3 regions of the Scandinavium sp. M-37 genome follow, and region 2 is predicted to be linked to each of the others. Evidence: predicted binding sites of a transcription regulator. Region 2 holds the regulator's gene; each other region holds the start of a gene.
What was found. The regulator PhoB, encoded in region 2, activates phosphate uptake and scavenging genes when phosphate is short. The targets are predictions, from matches to a motif close to CTGTCATAAAACTGNCNNAT.

Region 1 (6,382 bases), on a different contig from region 2:
TTACGCAGTGAGGCGGTGTTGACCTGCGCCTGTTTGCGCGCTTTGTCGATAAATCCGTTGGCGATCAGCGGCACGCCGCAGCACTTCTCTTTTTCCAGCAGTTGCACGCCAATATCGAGTGCGTTGAGCACCTTGAGCAAATCTTTGCCGAGCTGCGGGTTGTTGTAGTTGACATAGCAGCCATGGAAAAATGCCACCTGCTCGGGATACTGTGCCTGCTGCTTCGCCACCTGGCGATACCAGCGTCGGAAGGTGCCCGAGCCGTATTTCGGCAGGGTACGGCGATGATCAATTTTCAGCACGCTGTCGAGCAGGCGGCGAACCGGTTTCAGTCCGGTGGTGGCATTAACGATCGGCGCGAACGGCGTCGAGAGGGTGCCCATTAAATCGGTGTGGCTGAGGATGGCATCGCGCAGGGTCGGTTTCTGCTGGCTGAACTGCGCCCGGGCGCGCTGGATAATATCGCCGATCCTGACGTCTGACGGGCAGGCAACCTCGCAGCGTTTACAGTTGATGCAGTATTTCAGCGCCTCGTCGTACAGCGCGCCGTCTTTCAGACGCAGACGCTCGCCGTCTGGCCCGGCCTGTTTCGGGCCAGGATAGCGCGGGTTCGCACGGCTGACCGGACAGGCGGTGGTGCAGACGGTGCATTTGATGCAGCTTTCAAAACGGGTATCACTCATGGCTGACCTCCGGCGAGTTCGGCAATCTGGCGGGCGACGTGCAGGGCTGTGACGGCGCTAACGCCCCCGGCGCAGCCCTGCGTAATGCCGTCAAACCCGCCCAGCACGCCGCCAATGGCAAACAGGTTATCGAAGCGTTTGCCGTCACGCAGCGCGCGCAGCGAGGTATCCGTCTGCACGCCAAAACGCTGCCACGGCTGCGGTTCGAAGAAATCGCGTCGGGTCCAGCTTTCGCGTGGGGCAGATTGCAGTACGTCCAGCCCCAGCAGCGGTTCGAACACGCCTTCCCGGCTGGCAATCAGCCCATTGCTAAAGAAGCTGCCGCTGGCCAGCACCGCAAAACGGGTGCGCAGCGGGACGTCGCCATGGTTGCGTGTAGAGATGGCACTGATGTTTTGCCCGTCGTGGATAATATCGGTCACTGCATCTCCGGCCAGCCACACTCCGCCATTTTTAGCGAACTGGCGTTGCAGCAACGTATGCAGTCGGATACCCGGCACCGACGGCGGCAGCGTGGGCAGCAACGCCACCGGACAGGGCAGGGTTTCATTCAGCCAGTGCCACAGGCCGTTATCCTGTAATCCGAAACAGGCGGGCAGCAGCAGCCGATCGTATTCGCTGGCCAGCGGCAGCAGCGCAGCGTGGAGGCTACGCCACTGTTCACCGTCGTCGAGCATCCGCGCCAGATTCACCGAGCGGAATTCAGAGGCGTTGTCGCGCAGGACATCCAGCTGCGGGAGCGCAATCTCTAGCGCTTCGACGTTGACGCCGGTCTGGCGTAAAGAGGCAGCCACCAAATGGGGCTGGAAATCGATAAATCCGCTGATACCGACCACCGCAATCCGTTCCCCTTGCTGCGGGGCGAGGGCGATATCCGGCGGCGTGAGCCATGCCTGGCGCAGGGTGCCAATCGGTGTAATACGCCGATGCGGCTGGTCGACCTGGCCCAGCATGGCGATACCGCACTCGGCCAGCAGCGTTTCGGTTTGACGCGCATAGTCGAGCACCGCGCTTTTACCGAGCAGGCTGTAAGGATGAATCGGCTCTTCTGCGCTCAGGGTGTCGAGCGCCTCTGCCAAAGTCTGTGGCGCGGCGTGAGCCAGTAAATCGAGCGAGCCGGAGGAGAAATGCAGCCCGCTCTGACCCCGGCTGATAATGGCGGGGCGTAACCCTTGCCGGGTGAGCGACAGCCCGCAGAGTAAACCCGCCAGTCCGCCGCCGATGATGACGGTATCAAATTTCATCATGATGCTCCTTTTCCAGACCGCACAATCCCTGCCACACCCAGCGGGTAAATTCGCTTTCGCGTAACGCATCGCCCCAGGCGATGGGCTGCACGCCCTGCCAGCGCTCGTTGAGGAATTCGGACAGTTGATTTAGCGACTGCGCCGGGGTCGTAACCTGATAGCGGTGCAACAGGGCGGCGGCGCGACAGGCGCACAGTTCTCCCTGACAGGTGCCCATGCCCACGCGGGTACGGCGGCGCAAATCGAGCAGATTTTTCACCGCCAGATTTTCGACCGCGTACTGCACTTCTCCGGCGGTTACCGCCTCGCATTCACAGACCAGGCTGCGATGCAGGCGTGAATCGCCGAGCCAGGCGGGGGTTCTGTCACCATGACGATAAATGGCTGAACCGCGCAGCGGGGCGGGAAGGGAGATAATTTTATGCAGTGATTTTTCAGTCGGTTCCTGCGAGCCTGGCAACGGCGTCTCTGCGGTGGTGCAGGCCACAGTACGATTAAGCTTGCGACACACTGCGTCGGTGGCCATTTCAGCCATCAGACGATAGGTCATCAGCTTACCGCCGGTGATGGTGATGAACCCTTCCAGGCCATCGCGTGCGGCGTGGTCAAGCAGCACGATGCCACGGCTGACGTTGCGCCCGCTTGGGTCATCATCGCTGGCAACCAGCGGACGTACCCCGCAGTAGGCGCGCAGAATACGGCTGGTGGCGATCGCCGGGGCCAGTTTTTCGCCTTCACGCAGCAGAATATCCACTTCGGCAGCCGTCACCCGGTTGCAGTCGATGTCGCGATAATCAATGTGCGTGGAGGTGGTGCCGATCAGCGAAATCGTATCTCCGGGCACCAGAATGTCAGCATCGGCCGGTTTGCGGCAGCGGTTAATCACGTGTTGGTTAATACGATGGTCGAAAATGAGCAGCGAACCTTTGGCCGGGAACATGCGCACGCTCAGCTCGGCGTATTCGGCGATGCGCTGCCCCCAGATCCCACCCGCGTTGACCACCACCTGGGCATAAAGCTGTTGGCTGGTGTGTCGCGTGCGGTCCCAGACGTTCACCCCACAGATGCGTTCGCCCTGACGAATCAGCCCCGTGACTTCGCAGCCGGTGCGGATCACGGCCCCGTGCTCGCGGGCATCCAGCATGTTGGCAGCGGTGAGGCGGAAAGGATCGACGGTGCCATCAGGCACTTTTACCGCACCAACCAAATTCGGGTTCACCGCAGGTTCCATCGCCAGCGCCTGCGCCCGAGTCAGTGGCTGAGCATCAATGTTTGCCGCGAGGCAGGCCTCGATAAAGGTGTGCTGATAGTCCAGCGAATCTTCCGGTAGGGTGATGAACAGACCTTCCGTCGCGTCGGTGCAGTGGCGGGCGATGCGTTTCAGGATGGCATTTTCCGCGATGCACTCGCGGGCAGATTCCGGATCGGTCACCGCATAACGCGCCCCGCTATGCAACAGGCCATGATTGCGTCCCGTGGCTCCGGTGGCGATATCGTCGCGCTCAACCAGAATGGCCTTCAGGCCACGGCGGGCGCAGTCGCGGGCTATTCCGGCTCCGGTGGCACCGCCGCCGATCACTATCACATCGGCTTCACTGACCGTGGAAAGAGTCATGCTATTCCCTCAATGTTCGTTTTATTCCATTAAGCCACAACAAAACTGTGGTTTGTTTGATTGCGAGCATATTCGAGCATAAAACGAAAATGAAACGTGATTCCGTGCTCAAAATGGAATCTGTGTCATAAATCTGTAACATTTTGTGCGACATTTCACAGTACAGGGTCAACACTTTGCCTACCATCCAGCCGCAGATAAGTATGGCGAGCGCACCACCCCGGTGAGACTCGCCTGATAATGATGGTCACGGAGGCGACTATGCTCAGTATTTTCAAACCTGCCGCGCACACGGCGAGACTGCCGGATGCGCAGATCGATTCGCACTATCGCCGCTTGCGGTGGCAAATTTTCCTCGGGATTTTCTTCGGCTATGCGGCGTACTACCTGGTGCGCAAAAACTTCGCGTTAGCCATGCCGTATCTGATTGAACAGGGGTTCTCGCGCGGTGATTTGGGCTTCGCGCTGTCGGGGATTTCCATCGCCTACGGTTTCTCTAAATTCATTATGGGCTCGGTCTCTGACCGCTCGAATCCACGCATCTTTTTACCTGCCGGGCTGATCCTTGCGGCGGCGGTGATGCTGTTTATGGGCTTTGTGCCGTGGGCGACGTCGAGCATCATGATTATGTTCGGGCTGCTGTTTGTCTGTGGCTGGTTCCAGGGCATGGGCTGGCCGCCGTGCGGACGCACCATGGTTCACTGGTGGTCGCAGAAAGAGCGGGGCGGAATTGTGTCGGTGTGGAACTGCGCGCATAACGTTGGTGGTGGTCTGCCGCCGCTGCTGTTCCTGCTGGGGATGGCATGGTTTAACGACTGGCATGCGGCGCTGTATATGCCTGCATTTGGCGCGATCCTGGTGGCGATTATTGCCTTTGCTCTGATGCGCGATACCCCGCAGTCCTGCGGTTTGCCGTCTATTGAAGAGTACAAAAACGATTACCCGGACGACTACAGTGAGAAGAACGAAGAGGAGCTGACCGCCAAGCAGATTTTCATGCAGTACGTGCTGCCGAATAAACTGCTGTGGTATATCGCGGTCGCCAACGTGTTCGTGTATCTGCTGCGTTACGGCATTCTCGACTGGTCCCCGACCTACCTGAAAGAAGTGAAGCATTTCGCGCTGGACAAATCATCCTGGGCCTACTTCCTGTATGAATACGCGGGGATCCCGGGCACGCTGCTATGCGGCTGGATGTCGGATAAAGTATTCCGTGGGAATCGCGGGGCGACCGGGGTGTTCTTTATGATTCTGGTAACCATTGCGACCATTGTTTACTGGCTCAACCCGCCGGGTAATCCGGGGGTGGATATGGCCTGTATGATTATTATCGGCTTCCTGATTTACGGTCCGGTGATGCTAATTGGTCTGCACGCCCTGGAACTGGCACCGAAGAAAGCGGCTGGCACGGCAGCCGGGTTTACCGGGCTGTTTGGTTATCTTGGTGGTTCCGTCGCGGCGAGCGCCATCGTCGGGTATACCGTCGATTTCTTCGGCTGGGATGGCGGCTTTATGGTGATGATCGGCGGCAGCATTCTGGCGGTGGTTTTACTGCTGGTGGTGATGGTCGGCGAGCGCAAACATCATCGGGAAATACAGGCGAAACGCGGGAGTTGAGTTTTAGTGCCCGGTGGAGGCTAGATGCCTTACCGGGCCTACTTGTCCCGTAGGCCCTGCAAGACAATTACATCTCGATTTCAATATCGCCTTTGGCGCGACAGCAGCAGGGCAGAATTTCACCGTGCTGTATGAACGCCAGCGGCTCGGTCAGCCAGTCGACCTGGCCGGAAACCAACCGGCAGCGGCAGGAGCCGCAATAGCCTTCCCGGCATTGAAACTCAACCGCCACATTGTGCGACTCCAGCGCCACCAGTAACGAAGGATGTTCTTCCTGGCACACTAACTCGGTGCCAGTCAGACGAAGGGTCACGCGGCTCATCAGAGCTGGAAGTTGCTCAGGTCGTCGGCATCGACATTGGAATCAATTTGACCGACCAGATACGAGCTGACTTCCACTTCCTGTGGCGCCACCTGCACGTTATCGGACACCAGCCAGGTGTTGATCCACGGAATAGGGTTAGAGCGCGTCTGGAACGGCAGATCCAGGCCCACCGCTTGCATACGGATGTTGGTGATGTACTCAATGTACTGGCACAGAATGTCTTTGTTCAGACCAATCATCGAACCGTCGCGGAACAGGTATTCTGCCCACTCTTTTTCCTGCTGCGCCGCCAGCACGAACAGGTCATAACACTCCTGTTTGCACTCTTCGGCAATCTCTGCCATTTCCGGGTCGTCCTGGCCGGAGCGCAGCAGATTCAGCATGTGCTGGGTGCCGGTCAGATGCAGAGCTTCATCGCGGGCGATCAGGCGAATAATTTTGGCGTTGCCTTCCATCAGCTTACGTTCAGCGAACGCAAACGAGCAGGCGAAGCTGACGTAGAAGCGAATCGCTTCCAGCGCGTTGACGCTCATCAGGCACAGATACAGTTTCTTTTTCAACTCGTGCAGGTTCACGGTCACGGTTTTGCCGTTAACGTGGTGCGTACCTTCACCCAGCAGATGCCAGTAGCTGGTCAGTTCGATCAGCGAGTCGTAGTAATGGGAGATCCCTTCAGCACGCTTCTGGATTTGCTCGTTGGTCACGATGTCATCAAACACGGTCGCCGGATCGTTGACGATGTTACGGATGATATGAGTATAAGAGCGCGAGTGAATGGTTTCTGAAAATGCCCAGGTTTCCACCCAGGTTTCCAGTTCCGGGATAGAAATCAGCGGCAGCAGCGCTACGTTTGGACTACGACCCTGAATGGAGTCGAGCAGCGTCTGATACTTCA
Region 2 (6,382 bases):
GCCCACGCTTTAGCTTGTTATTGGTTTCCATAAATTCCACTGCCTGTACAAAAAACAAAACCACGGAGCCGATGGCCCCGTGGTTAATTTCAATCCTCGTCCGCTAATTAATGCGCGCTGGAGGTCACCTGACGGCCTGCTGCGCGATCCCATCCCATCGCCAATACGGCGGCGACGATAGTTGGCATCAGCCATGCCAGACCTTGCTCGGCCAGCGGCAGATGCGCGGTCCAGGCTGGCAGAATGTCGGCGAATGCAGAGGCTTTCACACCGTCCAGCAGACCGAACACCAGGCTGATAAACATCGCCGGGGCAATCACGCGGGACGAATTATGCCACCAACCGCGGGTAAAACTTAATACTACCAGTGCGATACAGGGCGGATAAATCGCCGTCAGCACCGGAATTGAAATCTGAATCAAGTGGCTGAGGCCCAAATTGGACACTACCATCGAGAACAGACCCAGGATAAACACCAGTGAACGGTAGGACAGCGGCAGGTATTGGGAGAAGAACTCCGCACAGGCGGTGGTCAGGCCAACCGCGGTAACCATGCAGGCGATGAAAATCAATGCTGCCAGCAGGAAGCTGCCCGCGCCACCAAAGGTGTGCTGCACATACGCATGAAGAATCGCCGCGCCGTTAGCGTTTTGGTCAACCAGGGTCGCACTGTCGGAACCCAGACGGAACAGGGCCAGATACAGCAGGGTCAAACCCACACCCGCCATCAGGCCAGCCCACACGGTATAACGGGTCAGCAGACGCGCTTCGGTCACACCGCGAGAACGCGCGGCGTTAACGATAACGATGCCGAACACCATCGCGCCGAGGGTGTCCATGGTCAGGTAGCCATTCACGAAGCCGTTAGAGAACGGTGCGGTCTGGTAGGCATCCAGCGCATGGCTGATAGAGCCTGCAGGCCACATCAACGCGGCAACAGAAAGCACCACCAGGGCGACAATTTTCAACGGTGCCAGGAAGTTGCCTACGGTATCGAGCAGTTTGCCCGGATAGAGTGACACCAGGATAACCAGTGCGAAATAGATAACGCTGTAGATAAGCAGCGGCAGTGCGCCGTCACCGGTCAGCGGCGCGATACCGACTTCAAACGAAACGGTCGCGGTGCGGGGGGTCGCAAACAGCGGCCCTACCGCCAGATAGCACACCACCGCCAGCAGAATGCCCGCCACTTTGCCGATTGGCGTGCTGAGGCTATCGACCCCGCCACCGACTTTTGCCAGCGCAACGATGGTCAGAACCGGCAGGCCAACGCCCGTAATCAGGAAGCCTAAAGCCGCAGTCCAGACGTGCTCGCCTGCCTGCAAACCGACCATTGGAGGGAAGATAATGTTGCCCGCGCCAACGAACAACGCAAAGGTCATAAAGCCCAACGCGATGATATCGCGTGATTTTAACTGATGGGTCATAAACTCTTTACTGCCTGTGGATGTGGTGTTGAAAGAAAAAAATCGTCGCGCTAATCCTTGCGGAACCGATGCGGAAAAGAACAACTATGGCGAATAATGCAGTGGGAAACACTCCCAACGTTCGCGCGCAAAGAATAGTTATTGGGTTTATCGCGCAAAGGCAGTCAGACTGCGACTGCATGGGGGGCAATTTAAACGCTTATAACGTTTTAAAGCAATAAGGGATCGTGAAACCAGAGGATTATAGCAAGATCGAATTTACTCTCAGCATGATTAACCGGATTTACGAAAAACCTCTGGCCAATCATGCGAACAAAAAAGCAACAGACGTTCGTTAATTGTTCGCCGTCTGGTTAACTGGAAAGTTAAAAAACCGGCTTGCGACGGTCTTTGTCAATTTTTCCTGACATCCCTGCCATCAATCGCTTTTTTTGGCAATTAAACGTTCCGGCAACAGGAAGCTAAAGCGGGTCATTTTGCCGGGGATGCTTTCGATATCGAGGCGACTTTCGTGATGATTGACCGCATGTTTGACGATAGCCAGCCCTAAGCCACTGCCGCCGGTTTGCCGGGAACGGGCTTTATCGACGCGGTAGAAGCGCTCCGTCAGGCGTGGAATGTGTTCCGGCCCGATACCCGGCCCGTTATCTTCCACGCTGAACAGCGCCCCGTGCGGCGCGCGTTGCCAGCGCACACTAATTTCCGTGCCTTCCGGGGTATGGTTTACCGCGTTATACACCAGGTTGGAGATGGCGCTGCGCAGTTGCTCCTCGCTCCCCAGCACCTGCAAGTCGTCTTCAACATCGAAATGCAGAGTATGCTTCTGCTGGCTGAGCGTTTGCGCCTCGCGCTCCACGACCCGTAGCATCATCGGCACATCTATCTTTTCGTTTAGCGCCGCCAGCGGAGCGGCTTCAATACGCGATAAGGTGAGTAGCTGACGCACCAGGCCTTCCATGCGCTGGGTTTGTTCGCGCATAGTGTGCAGCGCTTTTTCACGCGGCGCACCTTCCAGCGTCTGCTCCTGCATCATCTCCAGATAGCCCTGCAACACCGTTAGCGGCGTGCGCAACTCATGGCTGACGTTGGCAAAAAAGTTCCGCCGGGCACCTTCTAACTGGTGCATTTGGGTCACGTCGCGCGCCACTAAAAGGAGCTGTTGTTCGCTGTAGGGCATCACGCGGATTTCCAGATGCCGTCCGGTGTTGAGCACCAGATTGAGCGGTTTGCTGAAATCGCGGGATTTGAGATAGCGGGAAAATTCAGGATAGCGCAGCAGGTTGAGGATATTTTGTCCGTTATCGTCCGGCCAGCGCAGATTCAGCATCTGCTGAGCCAGGCCGTTACACCAGAATATTGCTCCTTCCTCGGTGGTCAGAACCACCGCATCGGGCAGCGATTCCGCCCCGCTACGAAAGCGTTTGATCAGACTACCCAGCTCGCGACGACGCTTTTTATTACGCATCTGCATCTGGTGCAGGCCGTACAGCAACGGTTCCCAACTGCCACTGCCCGGCGGAGGGGTCATGCTGCGGTCGACCCATAACCACCACGACAGACGCAGTAAGTTCCAGAAATGCCAGACCAACAGTCCGGTCACAGCCGCCAGTAAAAACCACGGCAGATACCCGAAAATTGCCCCGAGGATCAGGGCCGGAATACAACAGAGGATCAGCTCAAAAACCAGCCTTTTCCATGACAGCCGTTCAAGCACGGGTCACACTCCAGTCAATTATCAGAAACGGGCTGAAAAACGATAACCCGTGCCGCGAACGGTTTGCACCATCCGGTCGTGACCGCTGTGTTCCAGCGCTTTACGCAGGCGACGGATATGCACATCCACCGTTCTGTCTTCTACATACACGTTGGTGCCCCAGACGTTGTTCAGCAGCTGTTCGCGGCTGTACACGCGTTCCGGATGGGTCATGAAGAAGTGCAGCAGTTTAAACTCGGTCGGCCCCATGTCCAGCGGGTTTTCACCGGTCATGACCCGATGGGAAGATGGGTCGAGGCTCAGACCCTGCATTTCAATCACCTCTTCCACCGCCATTGGTGAGATACGACGCATCACAGCTTTAATACGCGCCACCAGCTCTTTCGGCGAGAAAGGCTTGGTAATGTAATCGTCAGCCCCGGTTTCCAGGCCACGCACCCGGTCTTCTTCTTCGCCGCGCGCGGTCAGCATCACCACCGGGATATCGCGCGTCATCGACTCGCGCTTCAAATGCTTAATAAACTGAATGCCCGATCCCCCCGGTAGCATCCAGTCGAGCAGGACCAAATCAGGCCACGGCTCGTTCAGTTGATTAACCGCACTATCATAATCTTCCGCTTCAACCGGCTGAAAGCCATTTTGCTCCAGGACGAAGCACACCATTTCGCGAATTGGAGCTTCATCTTCAACGACCAGAATACGTCTCGCCATTATTTATCCTGTTTATTAATCATATGCGTATTATTCGGCGTCATTATGCGTCAGATTTATGACAGATTTATGATAGTGGGTTTTAACATTATGACACTGAAAAACTGCTGTCATTGCCCTGTTATCTATATACTGACGCCCACGCTTTTCCGCCACGGGTTTATTATGCGCATCCTTCACACCTCCGACTGGCACCTTGGCCAGAATTTTTACAGCAAAAGCCGCGCTGCAGAGCATCAGGCTTTTCTCGACTGGCTGCTGGAAACGGCACAGGCACAACAGGTGGATGCGATTATCGTGGCGGGCGATATTTTCGATACCGGGTCGCCGCCAAGCTACGCCCGCGAACTGTACAACCGCTTCGTGGTGAAACTGCAGCAAACCGGCTGCCATCTGGTGGTGCTGGCAGGGAACCATGACTCGGTGGCAACGCTGAACGAATCCCGCGATATCCTGGCGTTTCTCAACACCACCGTGGTGGCGGGCAGCGGTATGTCGCCATGCGTACTCAAACGCCGGGACGGCACGCCGGGGGCGATTTTCTGCCCGGTGCCTTTTTTACGTCCGCGGGATGTGATTGTCAGCCAGGCCGGGTCAACGGCAGGCGAAAAGCAGCAGCATTTATTACAGGCAATTACCGATTACTATCAGCAGCAGTATCAGCAGGCCTGTGAAATACGCGGCGAGCGTGAGCTGCCGATTATCGCCAGCGGCCATCTGACCACCGTCGGGGCCAGTAAAAGTGACGCGGTACGTGACATCTATATCGGCACACTCGATGCCTTCCCGGCGCAAAATTTCCCGCCGGTGGATTACATCGCCCTCGGTCATATTCACCGGGCGCAGAAAATTGGCGGCAGCGAGCACATTCGCTACTGCGGTTCGCCAATTTCCCTGAGCTTTGATGAAACCGGGAAAGCCAAAACCGTCAACCTGGTGAGTTTCAGCGCCGGTAAACTGGCCGAGGTGACACCGCTTGAGGTGCCGGTCACGCAACAACTGGCGGTGCTGAAAGGCGATTTCGCCAGCATCAGCGCCCAACTGGAACAGTGGCGCGACGGCGATACCCGAGCCCCGGTGTGGCTGGATATCGAAATCACCAGCGACGAATATCTGCATGACATCCAACGTAAAATTCAGGCCCTGACCGATGAACTTCCGGTCGAGGTGCTGCTGGTGCGCCGCAGCCGCGAACAGCGCGAGCGTATTCTGGCCAACGAACACCTCGAAACCCTGAGCGAGCTAAAAGTAGAAGACGTTTTTGCGCGTCGTCTGGCGCTGGAAACGCTGGAAGAGCCGCAGCAACAGCGCCTGTATCAGCTGTTTAACGAAACGCTGGGCGCGCTTTCCGGGGAGGAACAGCCATGAAAATTTTGAGCCTGCGTCTGAAGAACCTCAACTCATTAAAGGGCGAGTGGAAAATTGATTTCACCGCTGAGCCGTTTGCCAGCAACGGTTTGTTTGCCATTACCGGGCCAACCGGGGCGGGAAAAACCACCCTGCTCGATGCCATCTGTTTGGCGCTGTATCACGAAACGCCGCGCCTGAGCACCCTGTCGCAATCGCAAAACGATCTGATGACCCGCGATACCGCCGAATGCCTGGCGGAAGTGGAGTTTGAAGTCAAAGGCGTGGCGTATCGCGCCTTCTGGAGCCAGAACCGCGCCCGTAACCAGCCGGACGGTAACCTGCAGGCCCCGCGCGTGGAGCTGGCGCGCTGTGACGATGGCAAGATCCTCGCTGAAAAAGTGAAGGACAAACTGGATCTCACCGCCTCGCTGACCGGGCTAGACTATGGCCGTTTCACCCGCTCGATGATGCTGTCTCAGGGGCAGTTTGCCGCCTTCCTCAACGCCAAACCGAAAGAGCGCGCCGAGCTACTGGAAGAGCTGACCGGCACCGAAATTTACGGTCAGATTTCGGCCAGGGTGTTTGAGAAGCATAAGGAAGCCAAAATCGCGCTGGAAAAATTACAGGCGCAGGCGTCCGGTATGATTTTGCTGAATGACGAGCAACAGCAGGCGTTGCAGCAACGTTTGCAGGCACTTACTGACGAAGAAAAGCAGCAGCAAACCGAGCAGCTTCGCACACAACTCTTGCAGCAGTGGCTCAGCCGGGAAACAGAGTTAGCTGAAGCGCAGGCGCGCTCGCAGTCGGCCCTGACGGCAGCCCAGGCGGCGCTGAACACCGCCCAGCCGCAGCTCGCCACGCTGGCACAGGCCCAGCCCGCCGACAGATTGCGCCCGCTATGGGTCCGTCTTCAGGACAGCCAAACCGCACTGACGCAAACGCATCAGCAATCGGAAGAAGTAAATACTCGCTTACAGAGCCAGCTGGCGCTACGTGGGCGTTTGCGCCTCAGCGCCGAGCGGCAGCATCAGCAGTTGTCCGCCAGCCAGAAAACCCTCACCGACTGGCTTACCGCCCATGAACATCATCGCCACTGGCAGCGCGAGCTGACCGGCTGGCGAGCGGCCTTTAGTCAGCAGGCCCGCGAGACGGCACAATTACAGACCGTTATCCAACGCGA
Region 3 (6,382 bases), on a different contig from region 2:
AGTAGAAGTTCAAATCGCGAACAGCAATTTTACCCGGGGCAGTATCAACCATACTCATCTCAATCTCTTCCTTATTCGACGCCGCCTTTCGCCGCGCCGTAAAAATTAACCGTGTTTCTGCTTCGCGAAAATGACGCGCGCCAGAATGTTAAGCAACAGTACGCACAGGGTAATGATCAGCACCCCGGCCCAGGCCAGTTGTTGCCATTCGGCAAACGGGCTCATGGCAAATTTGAAAATGGTCACCGGCAGGTTGGCAATCGGCTGCATCATGTCGGTGCTCCAGAATTGATTGGAGAGCGCGGTAAACAGCAGCGGGGCGGTTTCACCCGCGATACGCGCCACCGCCAACAGCACACCGGTCATGATCCCGGAGATGGAGGCTTTCAGCGTAATCGCCGAAATCATTTTCCATTTCGGGGTGCCCAGCGCATACGCCGCTTCACGCAGGCTGTCCGGCACCAGTTTCAGCATGTTCTCGGTGGTTCGAATCACAATCGGCACCTGCAACAGCGCCAGCGCAATCACCCCCGCCCAACCGGAGAAGTGCTGCATCTTCGCCACCACAATGGTGTAGACGAACAGACCCACGACGATAGACGGTGCGGAAAGCAAAATGTCGTTGATGAAGCGAATCACTTCGGCAAGCCAGGATTTGCGGCCATATTCCGCCAGCCAAATCCCCGCCATGATGCCCAACGGCGTACCGATCACGGTCGACCACAGGATCAACAGGCCGCTACCGGCCAGGGCGTTGGCCAGCCCCCCGCCCGCCGTATTCGGCGGCGGGGTCATTTCGGTGAACAGCGCCAGCGACATGCCGTCGATGCCACGCGTGACGGTTGAGAACAGGATCCACACCAGCCAGAACAGGCCAAAGACCATGGTCGCCATCGATAGCGTCAGGGCGATGCGGTTTTTGAAGCGACGACGGGCCTGCATTTTGCGGCGGGATTCGAGCAGCGCTGCGGTGGTTTGCATTTCAAGAGTCGTCATTAGCGTGCCCCCTCGTTTTTCGCGAGGCGTTTAATCATCAGCTTGGATACGGCCAGAACGATAAAGGTGATCACAAACAGAATCAGGCCCAGTTCCATCAATGCCGCAACGTGCAGGCCAGATTCCGCTTCGGCAAATTCATTCGCCAACGCAGAGGTGATGCTGTTGCCCGGCATGTACAGCGAGGCACTGTCGAGCTGGTAGGTGTTACCGATGATAAAGGTCACCGCCATGGTTTCACCCAGTGCGCGACCCAGACCAAGCATGACCCCGCCGATGACCCCATTTTTGGTGAACGGCAGCACGATACGCCAGATGACTTCCCAGGTGGTGCAGCCAATGCCGTAGGCCGACTCTTTCATCATCACCGGGGTTTGTTCGAACACATCGCGCATGACCGCCGCAATGTAAGGAATAATCATGATCGCGAGGATAACCCCCGCCGCCAGTAGGCCGATACCGAACGCCGGGCCAGAGAACAGCGCGCCGACAAACGGGATAGCGGAAAGCACATTACCCACCGGCTCCTGGAAGTAGGTCGCGAACAGCGGGGCGAAGATGAACAGACCCCACATGCCGTACACGATACTCGGAATGGCGGCTAACAGTTCAATGGCGATACCCAGCGGACGCTTCAGCCAGTTCGGGGCCAGCTCCGTCAGGAACAAGGCAATACCAAAACTTACCGGAACGGCAATCAGCAGGGCAATAATCGAGGTGACCAGCGTGCCGTAAATTGGCACCAGCGCACCGTAGATATCATTCGGGGCATCCCACTCTTTGGTCCACAGGAACGAAAAACCAAATTTCTGAATGCTCGGCCAGGCGGAAACGATCAGGGAGATAATGATGCCGCTGAGCATCAATAGCACAATCAGCGCCGCCAGTTTTACCAGCACGCCGAAAATGATGTCACCCTTTTTACCCGGTGGGTTAAATGCAGGCTTGGTTGCAGCCATAAATTACTCTTCAGTTAAAGACGTCTTACGAATACGCCCGGTAGCGCTAACGCTGACCGGGCCTACAGTCGGAACTGTAATATTCGTCAAAAATATCCTGTTAGTACAGCGCTTTACCGCTGCTATCTTTCACGTTGGTTTTCCATGCAGCACGTACCTGCTCAACCACGCTGTCCGGCAGTGACGCATAATCCAGGGCGTTAGCTTCTTTGGCACCGTTTTTGTAGGCCCAGTCGAAGAACTTCAGTACTTCAGCACCCTGCTCCGGCTTCTTCTGATCTTTGTGAACCAGAATGAAGGTGGTAGAGGTGATTGGCCACACGTCGTCGCCTTTCTGGTTGGTCAGGTCCTGCGCGAAGGATTTGCTCCAGTCAGCGCCTTTGGCGGCGTTGGCAAAGCTCTCTTCGGTCGGGCTGACAGATTTGCCATCGGCGGAAACCAGTTTGGTGTAAGCCAGGTTGTTCTGCTTCGCGTAAGCATATTCAACATAACCGATTGAGCCCGGCAGACGCTGTACGAACGCGGCGATGCCGTCGTTGCCTTTACCGCCCAGGCCAGTCGGCCAGTTAACGGTTGAGCCTGCGCCGATTTTGGATTTCCACTCTTCGTTCACTTTCGCCAGGTAGCTGGTGAACACGAAGGAAGTACCCGACCCGTCAGCACGACGTACAACGGCGATGTTCTGAGAAGGCAGTTTTTTGCCCGGGTTCAGCTTGGCAATGGCTTCATCGTCCCACTTCTTGATTTTGCCCAGATAGATGTCACCCAGGGTTTTCCCGTCGAGCACCAGTTCACCGGATTTGAAGCCCGGCAGGTTAACTGCCAGCACGACGCCGCCGATCACAGTCGGGAACTGGAACAGGCCTTCCTGTGCCAGTTTGTCGTCAGACAGAGGTGCATCTGAAGCACCGAAATCCACGGTGTTAGCAGTTATTTGCTTCACACCACCGGAGGAGCCGATACCCTGATAGTTGACCTTGTTACCGGTCTCTTTCTGGTAGGTATCCGCCCATTTGGCATACACCGGCGCAGGGAAGGTTGCACCAGCGCCCGTCAGGCTTGCTGCTGCAAAGGCAGAGAAAGCGCTCATTGATAAGGTCGCGGCGACAACAGTTGCGACAGTGGTACGCATAACTTTCATAATGTCTCCTGCAGGATTTCGTAAATCGTTGTTTAAGTGGCTACGTTGAGCAAAATAGGACAAACAGGTGACAGTTAAATGTACGAATTATGACAGTTTTATGACATGGAAAATTTGCGTTAAATAATCTCTTTTTTCCATTTATTTTTCATGATGTTATGAATAATTGTGACATTTACTTGTCAGTGAAATTTTCTTTTTGTGACACTGCAAACGTTAGCTGAATATGACAGATTGTCATCTTAATAATGGTGAAAAAATCGACTTTAGTTTCTGCCGTTTCGACCGATGTTGTTAATAAGCCCGCAACATTTAATGGATAAAAACAGTGCTGAACAACCTTCGAGTCGTGACCGGAATCATTATCGTATTAACCCTTTTTTGCGTTTTACAGCTGGTCAGTGGGGGACTGTTCTACTCCGCCGTGGACGGCGATCGGCGCAACTTTCAAAAATCTGACATCCTGAATTCACAGCTGGAAAATCTGGGCGACAGCGTCAATACCCTGATTAAAACGCGTGTGACCATCAACCGCGTCGCCATTCGCTTTCTGAAAAACCAACGCGATCCGGATTCCCTGCGGGCCATTAATGAACTGCTGGGCACCGCCGGAAAATCGCTGGCCGAGGCCGAGACCTATTTCAGCCAGTATAAAAACCTGCCGCTGGTCGAAGGGCAGCAACAAGCGCTCGCCAGCGAAATGGAAAAAACCTACCGCCAAATGTCCGGGCTATTAAAATCCTCGATCGGTTTTTTACAGCAGGATAACTATGCCGCGTATGGCAATCTGGATGCACAGCAGGCACAGGATGCGATGGAAGCCAGCTACCTTCACTGGCGCGCCGAAAATACTACCCTGCTGCACGCGGCCACCGAAATGAACAAACAGGCGTTTACCCAGATGCAGTGGACGCTGGCAGGCATTTTTCTCGCGGTGCTGATTACCCTGGTTATCCTTTGGTTTGGCCTGCAAAATCTGCTGCTGAAGCCGCTGAAAGCGGTGGTGGAACATATTCGAATCATCGCCAGCGGCGACCTGACGCATCACAACCCGGCACGTGGATGCCTTGAAATCACCCATCTGGCGCAAAGCCTGGCGCATATGCAGCAGGAACTGGCGCAAACGGTGAACGCCGTGCGCAGCGGTTCCGATACCATTTACACCGGTGCCAGTGAGATTGCTTCGGGCAATAACGATCTCTCCGCGCGAACCGAAGAACAGGCGGCGTCGCTGGAGCAAACGGCCGCCAGCATGGAACAGCTGACGGCGACAGTGAAACAAAATACCGATAACGCCCGTCAGGCAGCGCAACTGGCCAGCACCGCATCGGACACCGCCGCGCTCGGCGGTCAGGCCGTGGGGAACGTGGTCGATACGATGCAGAAAATTGCGGAAAGCTCGCAGCAAATCGCGCACATCACCGGCGTCATTGACGGGATTGCTTTCCAGACCAATATCCTGGCACTTAATGCGGCGGTAGAAGCTGCGCGCGCCGGCGAACAGGGCCGTGGATTTGCCGTTGTGGCGGGGGAAGTTCGCACCCTGGCCAGCCGCAGTGCGCAGGCTGCCAAAGAGATTAAAGGCCTGATTGATACCTCAGTAAACCAGGTCAGTACCGGATCACATCAGGTCTCTGAAGCCGGAGAAACAATGAAGGAGATCGTACGCGCGGTTTCAAGGGTGAGCGATATCATGGGCGAAATCACTACCGCCTCGGAAGAACAGAGTCGCGGCATTGAACAGGTCAGTTTGGCGGTTTCACAGATGGACAGCGTGACACAGCAAAACGCCTCGCTGGTGGAACAGTCCGCTTCGGCATCGGCGTCACTGGAAGAACAGGCTGAGCAACTGCGCCTGGCCGTCGCCACTTTCCGCCTGTAAACCTTAGTCGAAAAGAAAAGCCCTGCGGATGCAGGGCTTCAGTGTATTACTCAACGTCTTACTCAACCGTTACGGATTTCGCCAGATTGCGCGGCTGGTCAACGTCGGTGCCTTTGATCAGCGCCACGTGATAGGCCAGCAATTGCAGCGGCACGGTGTAGAAGATAGGGGCAATCACCTCTTCCACATGCGGCATCTCGATGATGTGCATGTTATCGCTGCTGTTGAAACCGGCATCCCGATCGGCGAAGACATACAGCACGCCACCACGGGCACGCACTTCTTCGATGTTGGATTTCAGTTTTTCCAGCAGTTCATTGTTCGGGGCAACCACGATAACCGGCATATCGGCGTCGATCAGCGCCAGCGGGCCATGTTTGAGCTCGCCTGCGGCATACGCTTCCGCATGGATGTAGGAGATCTCTTTCAGCTTCAGCGCGCCTTCTAGCGCAATCGGATACTGATCGCCACGGCCCAGGAACAGCGCGTGATGCTTGTCGGAGAAATCTTCCGCCAGCGCTTCAATGCGTTTATCCTGCGACAGCATTTGCTCGATACGGCTCGGCAGCGCCTGCAGACCGTGCACGATGTCGTGCTCAATCGCCGCGTCCTGACCTTTCAGGTTAGCCAGTTTCGCCACCAGCATCAGCAGAACGGTCAGCTGCGTGGTGAACGCTTTGGTGGACGCCACGCCGATTTCGGTGCCTGCGTTGGTCATCAGCGCCAGGTCGGACTCACGTACCAGCGACGACCCCGCCACGTTACAGATGGCCAGCGAGCCGAGATATCCCAACTCTTTCGACAGACGCAGAGCCGCCAGAGTATCCGCCGTCTCACCCGACTGGGAGAGGGTGATCATCAGGCTATTGCGGCGCACCGCCGATTTGCGGTAGCGGAATTCAGACGCGATTTCGACATCACACGGAATGCCCGCCAGCGATTCAAACCAATAACGCGAGACCATCCCGGAGTTGTAGGACGTGCCGCAGGCCACAATCTGAATATGCTCGACGTTGGCCAGCATTTCATTGGCATTCGGTCCCAGCTCGCTGAGATCGACTTGCCCGTGGTTGATGCGCCCGGTCAGGGTATTTTTAATCGCGTTCGGTTGCTCGTAGATCTCTTTTTGCATGTAGTGGCGGTAGATGCCTTTATCACCCGCGTCGTACTGCAGATTCGATTCGATGTCCGGGCGTTTCACCTGCTCACCGGATTTGGCAAACACGGTCACGCTGCGACGGGTCACTTCCGCGATATCGCCTTCTTCAAGGAAGATGAAGCGACGGGTCACCGGCAGTAAAGCCAGCTGATCGGAGGCGATAAAGTTTTCGCCCATGCCCAGACCAATCACCAGCGGACTGCCTGAACGGGCGGCCAGCAGGGTGCTCGGGTCACGGGTATCCA

Region 1: a site for PhoB is predicted at 3,668-3,687, ahead of glpT (glycerol-3-phosphate transporter). Genes of this name have one in related genera too.
Region 3: a site for PhoB is predicted at 3,184-3,203, ahead of pstS (phosphate ABC transporter substrate-binding protein PstS). Genes of this name have one in related genera too.

The regions. Positions count from the first base shown of each region.
Region 1 is NZ_JBIGIN010000005.1:104,061-110,442, reverse strand. Features, by position in the region: gene glpC (anaerobic glycerol-3-phosphate dehydrogenase subunit GlpC) at 1-683, opposite strand, end outside; gene glpB (glycerol-3-phosphate dehydrogenase subunit GlpB) at 680-1,927, opposite strand; gene glpA (anaerobic glycerol-3-phosphate dehydrogenase subunit A) at 1,917-3,545, opposite strand; gene glpT (glycerol-3-phosphate transporter) at 3,807-5,162, shown strand; gene yfaE (class I ribonucleotide reductase maintenance protein YfaE) at 5,230-5,484, opposite strand; gene nrdB (class Ia ribonucleoside-diphosphate reductase subunit beta) at 5,484-6,382, opposite strand, start outside.
Region 2 is NZ_JBIGIN010000014.1:21,410-27,791, reverse strand. Features, by position in the region: gene proY (proline-specific permease ProY) at 1-31, opposite strand, end outside; gene brnQ (branched-chain amino acid transporter carrier protein BrnQ) at 108-1,427, opposite strand; gene phoR (phosphate regulon sensor histidine kinase PhoR) at 1,846-3,141, opposite strand; gene phoB (phosphate response regulator transcription factor PhoB) at 3,163-3,852, opposite strand; gene sbcD (exonuclease subunit SbcD) at 4,018-5,220, shown strand; gene sbcC (exonuclease subunit SbcC) at 5,217-6,382, shown strand, end outside.
Region 3 is NZ_JBIGIN010000019.1:28,869-35,250, reverse strand. Features, by position in the region: gene pstB (phosphate ABC transporter ATP-binding protein PstB) at 1-58, opposite strand, end outside; gene pstA (phosphate ABC transporter permease PstA) at 106-996, opposite strand; gene pstC (phosphate ABC transporter permease PstC) at 996-1,955, opposite strand; gene pstS (phosphate ABC transporter substrate-binding protein PstS) at 2,056-3,096, opposite strand; gene ACG0Z5_RS14710 (methyl-accepting chemotaxis protein) at 3,425-4,978, shown strand; gene glmS (glutamine--fructose-6-phosphate transaminase (isomerizing)) at 5,037-6,382, opposite strand, start outside.